Regions from separate parts of the Paenarthrobacter ilicis genome, predicted to be linked through region 2. Evidence: riboswitches for the same ligand, from Rfam matches in the RefSeq annotation. Region 2 holds a riboswitch; the other holds the start of a gene.
The links. A riboswitch is a leader RNA that binds a small molecule or an ion and turns the genes downstream of it on or off. The one in region 2 is predicted to bind glycine.

Region 1 (7,355 bases), 2.9 Mb from region 2:
GTCCTGCCACGTGAAGGTTCCAGTGGGGCGGCGGTCTTAGTGGTGGGCGGCGGCGAGGATGGTGGAGGCTTCCTGGCGGGTGGTGCCGGAGGATTCGATGTGGGCCAGGGCTTCGGGGATGTCCCAGCCCTTTTTCCGCATCGCGGTGGCCCACAACCGCCCGGCCCGGTACGAGGAACGCACCAACGGTCCGGACATGACGCCCAGGAAACCGATCTCCTCGGCCTCGTGCTGGAGGTCCACGAATTCCTGGGGTTTGACCCACCGGTCCACGGGCAGGTGCCGCTCGGACGGGCGCAGGTACTGGGTGATCGTGATCAGGTCACACCCGGCCCCGTGCAGATCCCGCAACGCCTCGGAGATCTCCTCACGGGTCTCACCCATGCCCAGGATCAGGTTGGACTTGGTGACCATCCCCAAATCCCTGCCCTGGGTGATGACATCCAAGGACCGCTCGTACCGGAACGCCGGCCGGATCCGCTTGAAAATCCTCGGCACGGTCTCCACGTTATGCGCGAACACCTCAGGCTTGGACTCGCAGATCGCCGCGATGTGCTCAGGCTTGCCGGAAAAGTCAGGGATCAACAACTCCACCCCGGTGCCCGGGTTCAGCTCATGGATCTTCCGGACCGTTTCGGCGTACAACCACACGCCCTCATCTTCCAGATCATCCCGGGCCACCCCGGTGACCGTGGCGTACCGCAACTGCATCGCCTGGACACTGCGGGCCACCTTCGTGGGCTCGAACCTGTCCACCGGCGAAGGCTTCCCGGTATCGATCTGACAGAAATCACAGCGCCGGGTGCACTCGGACCCGCCGATCAGGAACGTCGCTTCCTTATCTTCCCAACACTCAAAAATGTTCGGGCACCCGGCCTCCTCACACACCGTGTGCAGGCCTTCCTTCTTCACCAAGTTCTTCAACTGAACAAACTCAGGCCCCATCTGGACCTTCGCCTTGATCCACTCAGGCTTCCGCTCAACAGGTACCGCCGCGTTACGCTGCTCAACACGCAGCAACTTACGGCCTTCAGGTGCAAGAGTCACTGGACTTCTTTCATAGAGCTGGTGGCACACCGTTGATCGGGGGCCGGTGGCCGGGGCCCTGCGGATCATGCCGTGTAACGGAACAATCCGCAGGGTGACCCTGGAATGGGTTCAGCTGAGGTTGGCTGTACCGGGGTAAAGCGGGTGCGCAGCGGCGAGTGCCTCCACGCGGTGACGGAGCCCGGAAAGGTCCGTTCCGGCGTCGGCGATCAATGCTTCGGCGATGATGTCCGCCACCTCGCGGAAGGCCGCTTCGCCGAACCCGCGCGTAGCGAGGGCCGGGGTGCCGATGCGGAGGCCGGAGGTAACCATGGGTGGGCGCGGATCGAAGGGGACCGCGTTGCGGTTGACGGTGATGTCGATCGCGGCGAGGCGGTCCTCGGCTTGCTGGCCGTCGAGCCCGCAGTTGCGCAGGTCCACCAACACCAAGTGAACGTCAGTTCCGCCGGACACCACGGCGATACCCTTGGCTGCCACATCGTCCTGGACCAAGCGCTCGGCGAGGATCCGGGAACCGGCCAGGACGCGTTCCTGGCGTTCACGGAATTCCTCCGAGGCAGCGATTTTGAACGCCACGGCCTTGCCCGCGATCACGTGCTCCAGCGGTCCGCCCTGCTGGCCCGGGAACACCGCCGAGTTGATCTTCTTGGCGATGTCGGCGTCGTTGGAGAGGATGATGCCGCCGCGCGGACCGGCGAGGGTCTTGTGGGTGGTGGACGTGGTGACGTGCGCGTGCGGGACGGGCGAGGGGTGCAGCCCGGCGGCCACCAGGCCAGCGAAGTGGGCCATGTCCACCATCAAGTACGCGCCTACCGAGTCCGCGATCCTGCGGAATTCCGCGAAGTCCAGCTGCCGCGCATAGGCGGACCAGCCAGCCACGATCAGGGCGGGCTTATGCTCCCGGGCCAAAGCCTCAACCTCGGCCATGTCCACGGTGTGCGTATCCTCGCGCACCCCGTACGGGACCACGTTGTAGAGCTTGCCGGAGAAGTTGATGCGCATGCCGTGCGTCAGGTGCCCGCCGTGGGCGAGGTTCAAACCCATGATGGTGTCGCCGGGCTTGATCAGCGCGTGCATCACCGAGGCGTTGGCCTGCGCTCCGGAGTGCGGCTGCACGTTCGCGTACCCGGCCCCGAACAAGGACTTCAAGCGGTCGATCGCGAGCTGCTCCACCACATCCACGTGTTCGCAGCCACCGTAGTAACGCTTCCCCGGGTAGCCCTCGGCGTACTTGTTGGTCAGCACCGAACCCTGTGCCTGCATCACGGCAACCGCAGTGTGGTTCTCCGAGGCGATCATTTCCAAGCCATCGCGCTGGCGGCCCAGTTCGTCGTCGATCTTCGCCGCGATCTCCGGATCCAGCTCGGACAGCGGGGCATTCAACGACCCCGACACAACCTGCTGGTAATGGTTCAACGTTTCAGCGTTCACAGTTCTCCTCCATTGGTTGCTGCATAATCTTCAGCGCTCATCAGCGGCCCTTCGTCGGTGGCAGCCACCTTGAACAGCCAGCCCGCACCGTAGGGATCGTTGTTGATGAGTGCGGGGTCGCTGACAACAGCGTCATTGATCCCAGTCACCTCACCGGTCACGGGCGAGTACAGATCGGATACCGATTTAGTGGATTCAACCTCACCGCAGGTCGCCCCCGCGGTCACAGAAGAACCAATCTCGGGCAGGTCCACGTACACAATGTCCCCCAGGGCGTCGGCGGCCACCGCAGAGATACCGATCCCCACGGGACCGTCCCCCTCAGCGGGGGCAACCCATTCATGCTCGGCCGAGTACTTCAGCCCGGCAACTACTTTGCTCATTTCGTTCCTGTCTTCTGGTTCGCTTGTTTTTGGCGCCGATAAAACGGCAGCTGGACGACTTCGAACGGTTCGGCCTTGCCGCGCAGATCCACTTCAACGGTGGTGCCCGGGGCAGAATGCTCGACGTCGACGTACGCCAAAGCGATCGGGTATCCCAGCGTGGGGCTTGGCTGCCCGGAGGTCACCTCACCGATCAGGGAACCGTTCTTCAGGACCGCGTAATGCGAACGGGCGGCACGACGGCCAACACCCTTCAAGCCCACGAGCTTCTGCCCCAGTGCAGAGCCGACACCTGCTGCTTTGATCGCGGCCAGCGCATCCTTGCCAATGAAGTCACTGTCCTTGGTCAGTGACACCACCGAACCCAGGCCCGCCGTGTAGGCATTGATGTGCCGGGTCAGTTCGTTGCCATACAGCGGCATGCCCGCCTCCAGGCGCAGCGAATCACGGGCAGCGAGGCCTGCGGGGATCAGGCCGTGGCCCTCCCCGGCCCCAAGCAGCGCTTCCCAGAGACGTGGAGCATCCACGGCGGAGAGGTAGATCTCGAACCCGTCCTCGCCGGTATACCCCGTCCGTGCCACGAGCAGGTGCTGCGGCCCGCCGTCGAACGTCAGCGGAACCTCAACCGCAGCGTAGTACTTCAGCTCCCGCACCAAACCGTGGTCTTCTTCCGGGACCAGCGCCAGCAGAATCGCTTCCGCGGCAGGCCCCTGCACTGCGATCAGGGACGTTTCAGCAGAGGCATCTTCGACCATGACATCGAACCCTGCCGCGCGCTCCTGCAAGGCCGCGGCCACCGCAGCTGCATTGCCTGCGTTGGGGACCACCAGGTACTTGTCCACGCTTTCCTGGGGAGAAGGCCTGCGGTAGGTGATCAGATCGTCAATGATGCCGCCATCGGCATTGCAGATCAGGGAGTACTTGGCCTTGCCCACCGGGATCCCGGACAGTTTGCCCGCCAAGGCGTAGTCCAGGAACGCGGCAGCGTCGGGGCCGGTGACCCAGACTTCACCCATATGGGAGAGGTCAAAGAGGCCGGCTGATTTACGGACTGCGTGGTGTTCGGCGAGTTCGGACTCGTATTTAAGGGGCATCTGCCAGCCACCGAAGTCAGTGAAGGAGGCGTTGGCTTTTTTGTGCTGTTCGTACAGAGCTGTGTACTTGCCGGATTGCTGCCCGTCCGGGGCTGCTGCCAGCGCGGCGTCGTGCGCCGATAAGCCGCTCCGCGGGTGATGTGATTGAACGGTCACAAGGAACTCCATGATTCAGGCGCCTGCTTAAGCGCCACGATTGCGTGGGTTCCTCCCCGCTCTGTATTGGACCTGAGAGATTCCGCAGGGATGGTTTCCTGCTTGCACCGTCGGTGAGCCCGGTGACCCGGACTGCTTTCCAGAGTTGCCTACCCGCGGCGGTACATGGGCCTGAGAGATTCCTGGGGAGGATTTGCTCCTACGGCGCCTGACTGGATGTACCGGCAGGACTCTCCCGCCGCAGATCAAAAGCGTTGCATCACACTGGGTGACACGCTTCACACCATAACGGCTCCGCTCGAACAAGTCCAAAAACCATCCCTCCATCACATCCCACCCCCAATTCCCCATCCCTCCATCACATCCCGGCCTTAAACCCGAAACGCGGGGATGGTAGTTTGATGTCTGCTGAGGCAGACACCCGCACCCAAATCGGAGGACCATCCATGTTTAAGGGTTTCAAGGACTTTATTCTTCGCGGCAACGTGATCGAACTGGCGATCGCCGTTGTCATCGGCAGCGCTTTCACCGCGCTTGTTGCTGCTTTCACCAACAACATCATCAACCCCGTGATCGCCGCCGCCGGTGGCATGAACGCCGATGGACTCGGTTTCAAGATCTGGGACAACAACCCCGCTACGTTCGTCAACTTCGGCGCCGTCATCACCGCGCTGGTGACGTTTGTGATCACTGCGGCCGTGGTCTACTTCATCTTCGTAGCGCCCATGAACAAGATCAACTCCCTGGTCAAGGACCGCCTGGCCACCGAGGAACCCGAAGAAGAGCCGCTGCCGGCGGACACTGCTTTGCTGGCCGAGATCCGCGATCTCCTCAAAGCACAGGCAGCCGCCCGCGACTCCGGCGTTGTTCCCAACCCGGACAACGGCACCCTCCGTTAGGACTGCGGCGCGACTGCGCACCCTGAAAGCCCGGCGTTCTCACCTTGAGGACGCCGGGCTTTTGGGTTCAAAAAGGCGCCGGGCTTTGAACCGGGCTGGTCCTCAACCAACCAGCTGGATCCACAGACCCACACCGCGTTCCTTGACCACCATCCGGCGCTCCACAGCTCCCCGTTGGACCAGCCATAAAACGTCACCATCAGCAGTCACCGCGTCAACCACTCCTTGGTCCACCACGTGGTTGCCATGCCAGATCTGGACGGTATGGCCCACCAAGGACCTCCAGTTGGTCACCCGTTTTCCCTGCAGGGGCTCGAGCCTGATTCCGAACAGCGGCTCTCTTCTGTTGTAGTGCACCCGTTTGCTCCTCGCTGCCGGACCTCACACTTCCTTTAAAGGACAGGTGCCTGCGGCGGGCCGGACATGACGCTATTAACCAGACGGCGTGGGGAGGCATTGGTCACAGCACCGCAGCTGCCACACCCGGGGCTGCTTCTCCGTGGGGGTGTGGGGGTTCAGTTCAGCGCCTTCACCGCTCCCAGAACTTTGGTCAGCGAATCCTTGGCATCGCCGAACAGCAACGTGGTGTGCGGTTCATGAAGCAGCTCATTCTCGATCCCGGCGAATCCCGGGCGCATGGACCGCTTGAGGAACACCACTTGGCGGGCGTCGGCGACCTCCAGGATGGGCATCCCGTAGATGGGCGAACCGGAGGTGGTTTTGGCCGCAGGATTTACGACGTCGTTGGCGCCCACTACCAGCGCGACGTCGGTGGTCTTGAAGTCCGCATTGATGTCGCTCATTTCCTTCAGCGACTCGTACGGAACGTTGGCTTCGGCCAAGAGGACATTCATGTGCCCCGGCATGCGGCCGGCCACAGGATGGATGGCGAAGTCCACCTCGATCCCCCGGGCTTCCAACGTGGCTGCCAGTTCCGCGGCCGTATGCTGGCCCTGTGCCACAGCAAGTCCGTAGCCGGGGACGATGATCACACGCTGCGCGTAGCCGAGCAGCACCGCAACATCCTCGGCGCTGGAGGAACGGACCGGCCTGCTGCTCACTTCCGTGGACCCGGCCGTGCTGCCGCCTTTGAAGGCCCCGAACATAATGCCTGCCACGCTTCGGCCCATGGCGGCGGCCATGGCACGGGTCAGGATGGTGCCGGACGCTCCCACCAATGTCCCTGCCACCAGCAGCAATACGTTGCCCAGCACCAGTCCCGAGGCAGCCACGGCCAATCCGGTGAAGGCATTCAGCAGCGAGATCACGATCGGAACGTCGGCCCCACCCACCGGGAGGACCAGGAAGATACCGGCGCCTAGCCCCAGGAGCATTAAGACACCCGCCAAGACAAGCGAGCCGTTCAGGATCACCAGGACACCGGCCGCCACCGCCGCCAGCAGGACCACTCCCATGAGCACCGGCAGCCCGGGAAAGGTGACGGGCCGGGTAGTCATGAGCCCTTGCAGCTTGGCAAAGGTCACCGCCGAACCGGCGAAGGACACCGCGCCCACCAGCAACGTGAATACGATCGCCACACGAACCCACGTGTCCGCCGAGTGGGGAAGTTCCAGCAGCGCCACCAGAGCCGCTGCTCCACCGCCCACGCCGTTGAACAGGGCCACGAGCTGCGGCATCTGAGTCATCTGCACCCTGCGTGCCACCGGCGCCGCGACGGCCGAGCCCAACGCCATGGCCGCAAGAATCCACGGGATGTTGTCCAGCTTTACGGACAGGAACACTGTGGCAATGGCCAGCAAAGCACCGAACGCCCCCAGGAGATTTCCGCGCCGGGCAGTACGCGGCGAATTCAAGCCCCTCAGGGCCAAAATGAAGCACGACGCCGCCACCAGATACAACAGCGCCGTCCACGTTGGGGAAAGGAGTGTCACCGTCGCCCCTCCTCGCCGGAAGCAGGGGCCTGGCCCTGCTTGACTGACGGTGTGGCGGCTTCAGCGTTCGACGGCGGCTGTTGCCTTCCGCGGAACATCTCCAGCATGCGGTCGGTCACCACAAAGCCGCCCACGAGGTTGGCGGTGGCAAGGACAACAGCCAACAGCGCAACAACCAGCACCCACGGATCGTGTGCCTGCCCGGCCACGATGATGGCCCCCACCAGGATGATGCCGTGGATGGCGTTGGCTCCGGACATGAGCGGCGTATGGAGGGTGCTGGATACCTTGCTGACCACCTCAAAACCCACGAAGACGGCCAGCACCGTGATGGTCAGGAGACTGACGCCGTCCATCAGCCCGCTCCTTCCACGGGAACGGATTGCTGGTGGGCTGGCCCGGGATCGCCGGCGAGGGCCGCTAGTGCTTCCGCTGTGGGCGCGTGGACCACCT
Region 2 (7,355 bases):
CTCTGTCCTAGCCGACGAGCGCATCAAGTACCTCCGCGCCGCCGTCGACGCCCTCCCGGAAAAAATGCGTTTCGTGATCCAGGAGATCTACCTCGCGGGGCGGTCGGTGAAGGACCTCGCGGACGAACTTGGTTCTACGCATGCCGCCGTGTCCCAGCAGCGGGCCGAAGGCATTCGTCTGATGCGTGACGGCCTCGCGGCCCACTATGCGGACTCGCCAGGCCAGGCATTCGAACCTGAGTCGCGCATTACAGCCCGCCGTCGCAACGATTACCTCTCGGCATTGGCCACGGCAACCACCGGGGGCATTACCCGTGGCCTGGGCCTGGGAGCCTCACTCAACAACGCGGTGTAGGTCCGGCTGAGCGTTGGTTTGCCTTTGGGGCCTTAGGTCGCCTTGGGCACGTTGCGCAGCAGGATGGCCGCCAGCACTGCCGTGCCCGCCATCAGCACCAACCCGATCGCCGCCGTGATGTGGACGCCGGAATCGAAAGCGATGGTGGCCGCGGCGGTCAAGGCTTCGCCCAGGGGTGCGGACAGCGTGGACGCTGCGTCCACGGCGCCTGCGAGCGTTTCCTTGGACTGTGCGGCAACTTCGGTGGAGATGCCGTCCGGGATGATGAGGTTGTGCTGGTAGGACGCGGTGAGGATTGACCCCAGGACAGCCGTGCCCAGCAGCGAACCGAGTTCGTATCCGGTTTCCGAAATGGCCGAGGCCGCGCCGGATTTATCGGCCGGGACGGAGGCCAGGATGAGGTCATTGGAGATGGTTTCCGCCGCTCCAACGCCTACCGCCAGCACAGTCAGGGCCGAAAGCAGGAACAACGGTCCGTTGCCGTGGTCACCCACCATGGCCACCAGATAGCCCACGGCGCTGAGCGTCAGGCCACCGGCCACCACAAACCCGGGCCGCACGCGCTTGACCAGCGGGACCACCAGCAAACCGGCAACGACTGTTGCAAGGAGCGCTGGGATCATGGCGATGCCGGCTTCCATGGGGGACTGCCCTTCCACCAGCTGCAGGTGCTGGGCGAAGAAGTAGATGAAGCCCGTCATGGAGAACAAGGACAGTACGTTGGCAACGATTGCCGTGCTGAACACCGTGTTCTTGAAGAGGGTGACGTCCAGCATGGGGGAGTCAATCCGCTGTTGCCGGCGGACGAACAGGATGCCCATCACCAGGCCGAAAATCATGAAGGCTGCGGCCGAGGCTCCAAAACCGTGGACGGCCAGCTCCTTGATGCCGTAAACGAACGGCGCCATGGTGAAGACGGAGAGCGCGATGCTGGGAACATCAACGCGCCCGGGATGTGCATCCTTGGACTCAGGAATCAGCACCCGCCCGAAAGCCAGCAGCGGGAGCAGCAGGAACGCCGCAACCAGGAACACTGCGCCCCACCAGAAGTGCTCCACCAGCCACCCGCCGAAGATCGGGCCCAGGGCGGCGCCACCGGAGAACCCGGCCGCCCACACTGCGATCGCCAAGCGGCGGCGGTTGGGGTCAGTAAAGATGTTCCGGATCAGGGAGAGGGTTGAGGGCATCAGCATGGCGCCAAAAACACCCAGTCCGGCGCGCCCGGCGATGAGCCATTCCGCGGTGGGCGCGAATGCCGTAGCAGCCGAAACCGCAGCGAAGCCTGTGCTGCCGATCAGAAGCAGCCGGCGTCGTCCGATCCTGTCACCCAGGTTGCCCATGGACACCAGCAGCGCGGCCAATACCAGCGGGTAGGCGTCCACGATCCAGAGGAGCTGGATCCCGCCGACGTTCAACGAACGGGCGATTTCCGGCAGGGCGAAGGTCAATGCGGTGTTGTCCACCGCAACCAGCAGGACGGGGAACATCAGGAGTGCCAGGGCAAGCCAGTCGCGCCAAGGAGCGCGCGGGCCCATGGCGGGACGAGCGGACTGGGAGGCGTGGATGACAGACTGCGAAGGCATGTCATCAACTGTACCGTCCAGACGGTACAGTTTCAAATGGAATGCACAAACGCTATAGGGAATGATGGTTACATGCCACGGAAACCAGTCGCCAGGGACGCAGTCCTTGATGCATACGAGTCCCTGCTCATTGACGTGGGGGAGCGGGCAGCCACCCTGGACGCCGTGGCCAAAAGGGCCGGTGTCTCCAAGGGAGGCTTGCTGTACCACTTCCCCAATAAGGAAGCGCTGATCAGTGCCCTGCTGGAACGTTTGGATGCCCTGGGCCAGGAGGACATTGAGCAGATGAAAGCAGCCGAGGACGGGGCGGCAGCCTACTTCATCCGTTCCTCCGTGTGGGCGGGAACTCCCATGGACCGGGCGTTCGTGGCCGCCACCCGCCTGGCCGAGGTGGCCCATGAAGAAACCCGACGCCGGTTTGCCGGTATCCAGAAGCAGTGGTTGGACGTCCTTGCCGAAGACGTTGGTCCGGAAGTGGCGAAGGCCGTGAGCTACATGGGGGATGGGCTGTACTTCAACGCCATGTTCGAAAGTGGCCAGGAAGAGGGCAACAATCGGCGGGAGGCCGACGTCGAAATCCTGCTGGCTGTTGTGGAGCGCCTGCGGAAGTAGCGATTCATCCATTTGCCGCCGCGCCCGTGACATAGGACAATTAGTCATGTGGCGCGGCCAACACGGCGCTGCGTATAACTGAACAAGCCTTTGATCTGCGGCGGGAGAGTCCTGCAAGCATGTGATGCAGGCGCCGTAGGAGCAAATCCTCCCCAGGAATCTCTCAGGCCCACGCACCGCCGCGGCAAGGCAACTCTGGAAAGCAGTCCGCTCAGCCGGGCTCACCGACGGTGCAAGCAGGCACACCAGCCTGCGGAAACTCTCAGGTCCAATACAGAGCGGGGAGGAACCCGAGCCACTGCGGCATACCCAAATGCCGCCCAACCTATGGAGTTCCTTCGTGACGGTTAGTTCTGCCTCCACCACCTTCGTCGATCGGCACATCGGTGCCCGTCGCCAAGCCGATATTGACACCATGCTCAAGACCGTGGGTTACGGCACCGTTGACGCGCTGGTTGATACCGCGGTTCCCAACGACATCCGGCAGGACGTGGCGCTCACCCTGCAAAACGCCCTGAGCGAAGTTGAGGTTCTTGCCGAGCTCCGCAAGCTCGCCTCCAAGAACAAAACTGCCGTGCAGATGATCGGCCAGGGCTACTACGACACCGTGACGCCGCCGGTGATCCGCCGCAACATCCTGGAATCGCCCGCCTGGTACACCGCCTACACCCCCTACCAGCCGGAAATTTCGCAGGGCCGCCTCGAAGCGCTCCTCAACTTCCAGACCATGGTCCAGGACCTTGTTGGCCTGCCGATTGCCAATGCGTCCCTTCTGGATGAAGCAACCGCTGTTGCCGAGGCCGTGCTGATGATGCGCCGTGCCAACAAGAACAAGGCCGCGCAGGATGGCAAGACCGTCCTGGACGCCGACTGCCTGCCGCAGACCATCGCGATCGTGAAGGGCCGCGCGGAAGCGCTTGGCTTTGAGGTTGAGGTGGCCGATCTGTCCCTGGGCCTCCCCGAAGGCACCATCAACGGCGTCGTCCTGCAGCAGCCGGGTGTCTCCGGCCGCGTGTTCGACCACTCCGCCGTCATCGCTGAGGCGAAGGAACGCGGCGCACTGGTCACTGTGGCTGCCGATCTCCTTTCCCTGACGCTCATCACCCCTCCCGGTGAGCAGGGTGCCGACATTGCTGTTGGTTCCGCGCAGCGCATGGGTGTTCCGCTGTTCTTCGGCGGCCCGCACGCGGCCTACATGGCCGTCCAGAAGGGGCTGGAGCGTTCCATGCCCGGCCGCCTGGTGGGCGTCTCCAAGGACGACGCCGGCGTCCCCGCTTACCGCTTGGCGCTGCAGACACGTGAGCAGCACATCCGCCGTGAGAAGGCCACCTCCAACATTTGTACGGCACAGGCATTGCTGGCCATCGTGGCCTCCATGTACGCCGTCTACCACGGTCCCGAGGGCTTGAAGGCGATCGCCGAAACCGCCCACAGCCACGCCCGCACGCTCGCAGCGTCACTGAAGGCGGCCGGCGTCGACGTCCTCCATGGCTCCTTCTTCGACACCGTCACCGTCCGCGTTCCCGGCAAGGCTGCGGAGATCGTGGCCGCCGCTGAGGCCAAGGGCATCAACCTCCGGGGCATCGATGCTGACACCGTGGGTATGTCTGTTGATGAAACCACGACGACGGCGGTTGTCGCCGACGTTGCATCGGTCTTCGGCGCTTCGGTACTTGAGTCGGCGGATGGCTTCGCCCTGGAATCCTCCGTGGAGCGCACCAGCGATTTCATGCAGCACCCGGTGTTCAACACGCACCGCTCCGAAACCCAGCTCCTGCGCTACATCCGCAAGCTCTCTGACCGCGACCTTGCGCTGGACCGCACCATGATTCCGCTGGGCTCCTGCACCATGAAGCTCAACGCCACGGCAGAGATGGAAGCCATCTCCTGGCCGGAATTCGCCTCCATCCACCCGTTCGCACCGGACTCCCACACCGAGGGCTGGCGTGAGCTCATCGGCGACCTCGAGGCACAGCTGACCGAGATCACGGGCTACGACCAAGTGTCCATCCAGCCCAACGCAGGTTCGCAGGGTGAGCTGGCCGGGTTGCTGGCCATCCGTGGCTACCACCTGTCCAACGGCGATGAGCAGCGCAACGTGTGCCTTATCCCCGCATCGGCTCACGGCACCAACGCGGCCTCCGCAGTGCTGGCCGGCATGAAGGTAGTGGTTGTTGCCACCGCGCCGGACGGCACCATCGATCACGTTGACCTCAAGGCCAAGATCGAGGCCCACCGCGACGCCCTCTCCGCGATCATGATCACCTACCCGTCCACGCACGGTGTGTACGACGCCGACGTCCGCGAAGTCTGCGACGCCATCCACGAGGCCGGCGGCCAGGTGTACATTGACGGCGCCAACCTCAACGCACTCGTCGGACTCGCCCAGCCGGGCAAGTTCGGCGGCGACGTGTCCCACCTGAACCTGCACAAGACCTTCTGCATCCCGCACGGCGGCGGCGGACCGGGCGTTGGCCCGGTGGCAGCCAAGGCACACCTGGCGCCGTTCATGCCCGGTGACGCAGCATCCTGGACCGAAGGCAACGACGTCCCGATTTCCGCCTCCCGTTTCGGTTCCGCCGGTGTCCTTCCGATCTCCTGGGCTTACGTGAAGCTCATGGGCGGCCAGGGCCTCACCGAAGCCACCAAGTCCGCGCTGCTCGCTGCGAACTACATCGCTTCACGCCTCAACGATCACTTCCCGGTTCTCTACACGGGCGAAGGCGGCCTCGTGGCGCACGAGTGCATCCTGGACCTCCGCGAACTGACGGCCAAAACCGGCGTCACCGCTGAGGACGTGGCCAAGCGCCTCATTGACTTCGGCTTCCACGCACCCACCCTGGCCTTCCCGGTAGCGGGAACGCTCATGGTGGAGCCCACCGAGTCCGAGGACCTTGCGGAGATCGACCGCTTCATCGAAGCCATGATCGCCATCCGTGCCGAAATCGACCAGGTTGCCCACGGCGACTTCTCCGTGCAGGATTCCCCGCTCCGCCGCGCACCCCACACGGCAGCCGCCGTCGTAAGTTCCGATTGGGACCGTTCCTACCCGCGTGAGCAGGCCGCGTTCCCGGTCCACCACCTCAAGCAGGACAAATACTTCCCGCCCGTTGGCCGCATTGACGGCGCAGCCGGAGACCGTAATCTGGTCTGCTCCTGCCCGCCGATCGAAGACTTCGAGAACTAGGACGGTCCGCAGAATGACTGAGAAGTACACAGCCCTCTACGAAGAGCACAAGAAGCTCGGCGCCTCCTTTACGGACTTCGGCGGCTGGCAAATGCCGCTCAAGTACTCGTCCGAACTGGCCGAGCACCACGCCGTCCGCAAATCCGCAGGCCTGTTCGACCTCTCCCACATGGGCGAAGTCTGGGTCACCGGGCCCGAGGCGGCCGCGTTCCTGGACTACGCCTTGGCAGGCAAGATCTCTGCCATGGCCCAGGGCAAAGCCAAGTACTCCCTGATCTGCCAGGAAGACGGCGGCATCATTGATGACCTGATCGTCTACCGCCGTGCCTCTACCGAAGAAGGCTCGGACAAGTTCCTGGTGGTCCCGAACGCAGGCAACGCTGCGGTTGTGGCTGCCGCGCTGCTGGAGCGCGCCGCCGGTTTTGACGTCGTGGTTCAGGACGCCTCTGCCGGGACGTCGCTGATCGCTGTCCAGGGGCCCCTTGCCGAAGCGATCCTCCTTCGCCTCGTCCCCGGGGAGCAGCACGCGCTGGTCACCGAACTGAAGTACTACGCGGCGGTTGATGTCCCGTTCACGTTCGACGGCGGCACCCAGGACCTGCTGTTGGCCCGCACCGGGTACACCGGCGAAGACGGGTTCGAGATCTTCGTGGCCAACGAATCAGCTGCCGCGCTGTGGCAGGCCATTGCGGCTGCCGCTAATGAAGGTGAGCTGATCCCGGCCGGGCTGGCATCGCGCGACTCCCTGCGCTTGGAAGCCGGCATGCCCCTCTACGGCAACGAGCTTTCCCGTGAAGGCAACCCCTTTGCTGCAGGCCTTGGGCCGGTTGTTGCGCTCTCCAAGGAAGGCGACTTTGTTGGCAAGGAAGCACTCGCTGCCCTGAAAGCCGATGGCGCAGGGAGCACCAGCGGACGCAAGCTGGTTGGACTCAAGGGCCTGGGACGCCGGGCAGGCCGTGGACACTACCCGGTCCTTAAGGATGGTGCCGTGGTGGGAGAAGTGACGTCCGGCCAGCCCAGCCCCACGTTGGGATACCCGGTAGCGTTGGCGTATGTCGACGTCGAACACTCAGAGCTTGGCACCGCGCTGGACATCGACCTGCGCGGCAAGAGCGAGCCGTTCGAAGTTGTAGCCCTGCCGTTCTACAAGCGCCAAAAGTAACCACAGGCTTTAGCCTCCACCCGTAAAGGAAACAGAATGCCCAAAGTAGCTGCCCAGCTTCAGTACTCCGACGAGCACGAGTGGGTCTCCCGCGGCGAAGGGAACTCGGTGTCCGTTGGCATTTCCGAGGTTGCCACCGACGCCCTGGGTGACATTGTGTACGTGGACCTGCCCGAGGTTGGTTCTTCAGTAACTGCAGGAGAAACCTGTGGCGAAGTGGAATCCACCAAGTCGGTCTCGGACCTGTACTCGCCCGTCACCGGTGAGGTCACGGAAATCAACGACGCCGTTGTTTCCGATCCCGCCCTGATCAACAACGATCCCTACGGCGCCGGCTGGCTCTTCAAGGTTGCTGCCGAGTCTGACGGTCCGCTGCTCTCGGCCGAGGAATACGCCTCCAAGAACGGTGGCGACCTGGCCTGACGTTCCCTTGCTCCACTTCGGGGGATCGCTGCC

Region 1: another riboswitch for glycine. It lies ahead of gcvT (glycine cleavage system aminomethyltransferase GcvT); the one in region 2 lies ahead of gcvP (aminomethyl-transferring glycine dehydrogenase).

The regions. Positions count from the first base shown of each region.
Region 1 is NZ_JAFBCD010000001.1:3,794,803-3,802,157, forward strand. Features, by position in the region: gene lipA (lipoyl synthase) at 37-1,047, opposite strand; gene glyA (serine hydroxymethyltransferase) at 1,159-2,478, opposite strand; gene gcvH (glycine cleavage system protein GcvH) at 2,475-2,861, opposite strand; gene gcvT (glycine cleavage system aminomethyltransferase GcvT) at 2,858-4,057, opposite strand; glycine riboswitch at 4,163-4,260, opposite strand; glycine riboswitch at 4,261-4,359, opposite strand; gene mscL (large conductance mechanosensitive channel protein MscL) at 4,558-5,010, shown strand; gene JOE60_RS17400 (hypothetical protein) at 5,113-5,304, opposite strand; gene JOE60_RS17405 (NAD(P)(+) transhydrogenase (Re/Si-specific) subunit beta) at 5,526-6,902, opposite strand; gene JOE60_RS17410 (NAD(P) transhydrogenase subunit alpha part 2) at 6,899-7,258, opposite strand; gene JOE60_RS17415 (Re/Si-specific NAD(P)(+) transhydrogenase subunit alpha) at 7,258-7,355, opposite strand, start outside.
Region 2 is NZ_JAFBCD010000001.1:913,470-920,824, forward strand. Features, by position in the region: gene JOE60_RS04335 (sigma-70 family RNA polymerase sigma factor) at 1-355, shown strand, start outside; gene JOE60_RS04340 (MFS transporter) at 388-1,938, opposite strand; gene JOE60_RS04345 (TetR/AcrR family transcriptional regulator) at 2,011-2,550, shown strand; glycine riboswitch at 2,642-2,739, shown strand; glycine riboswitch at 2,741-2,837, shown strand; gene gcvP (aminomethyl-transferring glycine dehydrogenase) at 2,891-5,737, shown strand; gene gcvT (glycine cleavage system aminomethyltransferase GcvT) at 5,751-6,899, shown strand; gene gcvH (glycine cleavage system protein GcvH) at 6,936-7,322, shown strand.